Regions from separate parts of the Clostridium septicum genome, predicted to be linked through region 1. Evidence: a T-box and tRNA genes for the amino acid it is inferred to sense, from the RefSeq annotation. Region 1 holds a T-box; the other holds one or more tRNA genes.
The links. A T-box is a leader RNA that pairs with one kind of tRNA and senses whether it is charged. The one in region 1 lies ahead of alaS (alanine--tRNA ligase), so its partner is inferred to be a tRNA-Ala.
Positions count from the first base shown of each region.

Region 2: it has a tRNA-Ala gene. The T-box ahead of alaS (alanine--tRNA ligase) is inferred to sense a tRNA for this amino acid. The anticodon was not compared.

Region 1 covers NZ_CP023671.1:262,102-265,534, reverse strand. The annotation lists gene mnmA (tRNA 2-thiouridine(34) synthase MnmA) at 1-117, shown strand, start outside; gene CP523_RS01170 (PRC-barrel domain-containing protein) at 212-700, shown strand; gene CP523_RS01165 (AI-2E family transporter) at 687-1,718, shown strand; T-box leader at 1,821-1,993, shown strand; gene alaS (alanine--tRNA ligase) at 2,082-3,433, shown strand, end outside.
Region 2 covers NZ_CP023671.1:1,759,580-1,763,012, reverse strand. The annotation lists gene CP523_RS07830 (NAD(P)/FAD-dependent oxidoreductase) at 1-421, opposite strand, end outside; gene CP523_RS07825 (transcription repressor NadR) at 446-952, opposite strand; gene CP523_RS07820 (HDIG domain-containing metalloprotein) at 968-1,468, opposite strand; tRNA gene CP523_RS07815 (tRNA-Ala) at 1,596-1,671, opposite strand; rRNA gene rrf (5S ribosomal RNA) at 1,677-1,793, opposite strand; rRNA gene CP523_RS07805 (23S ribosomal RNA) at 1,995-3,433, opposite strand, start outside.

The DNA.
Region 1 (3,433 bases):
GGAAGAGTTAAGGTATCTTTTAAAGAAAAACAAAGAGCTATAACAAAAGGTCAATCAGTAGTTTTCTATAACGAAAATGATGTAGTTGGCGGTGGAATTATAGAAAAGATATTATAAAAATATATAAAAATTCTCACAATTAAATTGTGGGGATTTTTTTTTATTTTTTGGAAAAACTAATATTAGTAAAATTAGAGAAAGAGAGGTTTATATGTTAAAAACTAAGGATTTTTATCTTATGAAAGTTTATGATATAAAAGGCAAATACCTTGGAGTTATAGATGATTTGTGTATTGATTTTTATAATGCAAAGGTAAAGGGATTTTTTATATCTAATTTTTTATTATTATCTAATAAAAATTTTATAGAAATAGATGATATTATTTCATTAGATGAGGTTATTATTGTAAAGAAGATAAAGCATTATAAAGGGTTAAGTTTTGGAGATATAAAAGATATGGATATTATAGATACAGAAAACATAATGAAGGGAGTACTAGAAGACTTAATTATAGAAAAAGCAGATTTTTCTATAAAAGGATTAGTAATGAGTTCAGGAATATTTGATAAAATGATTAAAGGGAAAGAAATACTTTTGGTAAGTGAATGCATATTAGGTGAAGATTTTATATTATATCATGGAAGCGAGAGTATAAGATTAAAATCTATACCTCATAAGAAATATAGTGAAAATTTATAAAAAATATAAAAGCTTAATAAATAAAATATTACTAATAGCATTTACTTTATTACTAATATTTATATACTTTAAAGTAGGTACCATAAATACAATAGTAAATATAGTATTCATAGGGTTTATATTTGCCTACACATTAAATCCTTTAAGAAATTATATAAGTGAAAAATTTAATATAAGTAAAAGGATTTCTTCTATAATATTAATAATTTTAATAGTTAGTTTAGTACTTTTAACATTATATATAGTTCTTCCAACTATATTTAGGGAAAGCTTAAATTTTGGAGATATGTTAGACAATATAGAGAAATACATAAATGACTTAGCAATAAAACTTAAAATTAATGATGTATCTTTTTTTCAATCTATATATACTGAAATAAATGAAGAGGTTAATAGATATTTAAGTGGATTTTCTAGTAATTTTTTAGAAAATATGATGTCTGTTTTAGAAAATTTAGTATCATTTGCTATAATTCCAATAGTAACTTATTATTTTCTAGTAGATGGAGATCTTATATACAATAAGATTCTACTTGTATTACCTACAGAAAAAAGAGTTATAGCTAAAAAAGCGATAAAAAACATAGATAAGATACTTTCTAGATATATAATAAGCCAATTACTTTTGTCATTAATAATAGGTATATTAACATTTATTATATTAATGTTAATAGGTGTTAGATTTGCTTTTATATTGGCTGTTTTAAATGGAATACTTAATATTATTCCTTATTTTGGCCCTATTATAGGAGGGATTCCAGCCGTTATTATAGCTCTTATAGATTCACCTGTAAAAGCTTTATGGACTATAATTGGGGTATTTATTCTTCAACAAATAGAAGGTAATATTTTATCACCTAAGATAACAGGGGATAGCACTAATATGCATCCTATAATAATTATTATTTTATTATTAATTGGAGAAAAAATGGGAGGATTTTTAGGAATGGTTTTAGCAGTTCCAATTGGTGTTATAATTAAGGTTATTTATGATGATATAAACGATTATTTATTTTAAATAACATATTATAATAAGTAAATTTATAAAGTATTTTAAAGTAAAATAATTGACATAATTTAATAAATAAACTATAATTTCATTGAAATATAACAAAATATATATTAGACAATGAAGAGAATGAGTAAATATGATTATCTATATTTAGAGAGGAAGTGGTTGGTGTAAACTTCTTATAGAACATATTGAAGCTATCTTGGAGTCTTATTTTTCTAAGTGATGCATTTTTATGCATAATTAGGGTGGTACCGCGGAAATATGTTTTCGTCCCTTTCTATTAGGGATGGAAACTTTTTTTATATATAAAATGAAATTAAGAATAATAATTCATTAAAAATAATAAACATATGGAGGTAATTTACTATGAAGTTCATGGGAACAAATGAATTAAGAGAAGCGTATTTAAGCTTTTTTGAGTCAAAGGAACATTTAAGACTTGAAAGTTTTCCTTTAGTACCTAAAAATGATAAATCATTATTATTAATAAATGCAGGTATGGCACCTTTAAAGCCATATTTTACAGGATTACAAAAACCACCAAAGACAAGAATAACAACTTGTCAAAAGTGTATAAGAACTGGGGATATAGAAAATGTAGGAAAAACATCAAGACATGGGACTTTCTTTGAAATGTTAGGTAATTTTTCTTTTGGAGATTATTTTAAGGGTGAGATAATCCCTTGGGCTTGGGAATTTATAACAAAAACTTTGCAAATACCAAAAGATAAGTTATATGTAACTATATATTTAGAAGATGATGAAGCATTTGATATATGGTGTGAAAAGACAGATGTAGATCCAAGCAGAATATTTAGATTGGGAAAAGATGATAACTTTTGGGAAATAGGAGTTGGACCATGTGGACCATGTACAGAAATTCACTATGATAGAGGTAATGGAGTTATAAAAACAGTAGATGAATTTATAAAAGCTAGTGATGAAGATAGAGTGGTTGAATTTTGGAATTTAGTATTTACTCAATTTGATAAGGATGAAGAAGGAAATTATAATAGATTAGCTCATCCTAACATAGATACAGGAATGGGACTTGAGAGAATAGCTACTATAATGCAAGGCGTTAATAACATATTTGAAATAGATACAGTAAAAAATATATTAGATAAAGTATCAAAACTTTCAAATGTAACTTATGGTGAAGATTCAGTTAAAGATATATCTTTAAGAATAATAACTGACCATGTTAAATCAGTAACTATGCTTATTTCAGATGGAGTTCAACCAAGTAATGAAGGTAGGGGATATGTACTTAGAAGACTTTTAAGAAGAGCTGCAAGACATGGAAGATTACTTGGAATAAAGGGACTATTCTTAACAGAAATAGTAGAATCAGTAGTAGAAAATTATGGAGAGGCCTATCCTCAACTAAAGGAAAATAAAGATTATATAGAAAAAATAGTATCTTTAGAAGAAGAAAGATTTAATGAAACAATTGATGCAGGAATGCAAATATTAAATGGATATATTGAAAAGCTAGAAGAAAATAAAGAAAAGACTTTAAAGGGTGAAGAAGCATTTAAGTTATATGATACTTATGGATTCCCAATAGAGCTTACTGAAGAAATCTTAGAAGAAAAGGGAATGAATGTTGATAAAGAAGCCTTTAAAAAACAAATGGAAGCTCAAAGAGAAAGAGCAAGAAGTGCAAGAGGAGAAACATCATACATGGGTAGTGATGAAAATCCAATAAATAAAAT
Region 2 (3,433 bases), 1.5 Mb from region 1:
CAGAGTATAAACCTTTTTTAATATTAGTGTTTATATTAGGTTCTATCTTATATACTTGTTCAGCATCTATTAAAGTTACCCCTTCGATTCCTCTATATTTTGCCCTACTATGCATTTCTTCAAGCTTTCTAACACCATTTTCATCATTTACTACTCTCAATGCTCCTATTCTTTTAAAAGGAACATTAAACTTTTTACATGTCTCTTCTAATATAGAATTTCCTATATACTCTAGTCCAGCCATTACATTATCAGATGTTTCTGAACCATCATAAACTATAGATGTATTAACAAAAGATATGTCATCTGCAATATCATAATCTTTCTCTATAACAGCTATATTAAAATTATATTTTGACAACTCATAAGCTACAGAACAGCCTATTATTCCACCGCCTAATATAAGAATATCATAATCCATGACCTATACTCCCTCCTGATCTTACTATAGCAAAAACCCTTTCTGTTTTAACTCCAGTTTTATTGATTCTATATCCTCTTCTCTATCTGCTGATATAGTGTGAAGATGAATTCCATTAGTTAAATTAGATAGTGGTTTAACATTCTTATTATTAAACTCATCTTGAAATTTATTTAAATCATACAAATTCTTAATCATTAAATTCCCTCTAATTTCACCATATAAAGAATGTTCTATTATTACATCTTCAATAGTTCCTCCATATTTAACAACTGTTTCAAGTTCACTTATTGTTTCGTTAATATTATGATTTACTGCAATAATACTCTTAATCTTATTATTAATTGCATTATAAATGTAACCATCAGGAGTTGCTATAATAGAATTACCTGATGCCCTTAATATAGCTATATCTTTAACTATTATTTGCCTAGTAACACCAAATTTCTTAGCTAAATCTGTTCCTTTTATAGGCAAATTACTAGTCATTAATAACCTTATTATATCTTCTCTTCTTTTTGTAGATGCCATAAAATTTCTCCCTTCCTAATTTTTATCATCACATATACTTATTATGTCTAATATCCTATTATTAGTATTTTTATTATTATGGTGATATTTAATAACTTGAAGAAATTCTTCATCGTAATTATATTTTCTTAAAATTTTTTCTCCAATTTTAGGATGATTATAATATATATCTATTTGCTTTATATTATTATATCTATTAATTTTTCCATTTGTAGCTTTATCTAAAAGTACTACAATAGACTTTTCGAATACATTTAATTTAAACTTACTTTTTCCTATATCATGAAGTAATGCAGCTTTTCCGAGTTTCATAACATCAACATCTATATTATTTTCCTCTTTCATTGATATAGAATCTTTACATACTCTTATACAATGATGCTTCTCATTATGCTTTAATGTATTAAATAACTTTATTTCTTCTTCATTTAAATATTTTCTTAAATAATCATAATCTACCTTTTTAAATGTTGATCCTATAGCCCATAAGAACTGCTTAACTCTATAAAATGACATATGTTCACCTAGCCTTTTTATAAACTTATATATAAAAATAATAACACTATACCCTTTTATTATCAAATATTGTTAAGTATATATTATATATAACAAAAAAAGCTACGAATTAATTCGTAGCTTTATATGGTGGAGATAAAGAGATTCGAACTCTTGACCCCTTGCGTGCAAGGCAAGTGCTCTCCCAACTGAGCTATACCCCCATATGACCTGGCAACGTTCTACTCTCCCACACAGTCTCCCGTGCAGTACCATCGACGCTGTAGAGCTTAACTTTCCTGTTCGGAATGGGAAGGAGTGTTTCCTCTACGCCATCATCACCAGATGGTGTGAGATCCTAAATCTTTGATTTAGATATCGAACCCACTCAGCTATGCTGAGTTTCCTTTTCAACAATTAAATCTCAGTTTAGTTCTTACTTTACCTTTTCAGAGAATGTTCTCTGAAAATTGCACATGAATGAAGCCAAAATCTTTGATTTCGTTTCTCGAATTCACTCAGCTCTGCTGAGTTTCATCTTATTGTTTTGGTCAAGCCCTCGACCTATTAGTATCAGTCAGCTAAATATGTTACCACACTTACACCTCTGACCTATCAACCTTGTGTTCTTCAAGGGGTCTTACTAGCTTATGCTATGGGAAATCTCATCTTGAGGGGGGCTTCACGCTTAGATGCTTTCAGCGTTTATCCCTTCCCGACTTAGCTACCCAGCCATGCTCCTGGCGGAACAACTGGTGCACCAGAGGTCAGTCCATCCCGGTCCTCTCGTACTAAGGACAGCTCCTCTCAAATTTCCTACGCCCGCGACGGATAGGGACCGAACTGTCTCACGACGTTCTGAACCCAGCTCGCGTGCCGCTTTAATGGGCGAACAGCCCAACCCTTGGGACCTACTACAGCCCCAGGATGCGACGAGCCGACATCGAGGTGCCAAACCTCCCCGTCGATGTGGACTCTTGGGGGAGATCAGCCTGTTATCCCCGAGGTAGCTTTTATCCGTTGAGCGATGGCCCTCCCACGAGGTACCACCGGATCACTAAGCCCGACTTTCGTCCCTGCTCCACTTGTGGGTGTCGCAGTCAGGCTCCCTTCTGCCTTTGCACTCTTCGAACGATTTCCGACCGTTCTGAGGGAACCTTTGGGCGCCTCCGTTACTTTTTAGGAGGCGACCGCCCCAGTCAAACTGCCCACCTAACAATGTCCCGTCACCAGATTCATGGCGTCCGGTTAGAACCCCAATACTGTCAGGGTGGTATCCCAAGGTTGACTCCACCAAGGCTGACGCCCTAGTTTCCAAGTCTCCCACCTATCCTGTACAGACAATATCGGAATTCAATGCTAAGCTACAGTAAAGCTCTACGGGGTCTTTCCGTCCAATCGCGGGTAGCGAGCATCTTCACTCGCACTACAACTTCGCCGGATTTGCAGTTGAGACAGTGCCCAAGTCATTACGCCATTCGTGCGGGTCAGAACTTACCTGACAAGGAATTTCGCTACCTTAGGACCGTTATAGTTACGGCCGCCGTTTACTGGGGCTTAAGTTCACACCTTCGCTTGCGCTAAGTGTTCCCCTTAACCTTCCAGCACCGGGCAGGCGTCAGCCCCTATACATCAGCTTGCGCTTTAGCAGAGACCTGTGTTTTTGCTAAACAGTTGCTTGGGCCTATTCTCTGCGGCCTACTCTCGTAGGCACCCCTTCTCGCTAACTTACGGGGTCAATTTGCCTAGTTCCTTAACTGCAATTCTTCCGCTGGTCTTAGGATTCTCTCCTCATCTACCTGTGTCGGTTTGCGGTACGGGCACTACTTCTCTCTCTAGATGCTTTTCTTGGAAGCATGGAATCAGATACTTCAGCCTAATGGCCTTCCCCATCACGCCTCAGGATTGTTGAAACGGATTTGCCTATTTCAACTCCCTAAACGCTTAGACTAGCATTTCCAATCGCTAGCACATCCTATCCTTCTC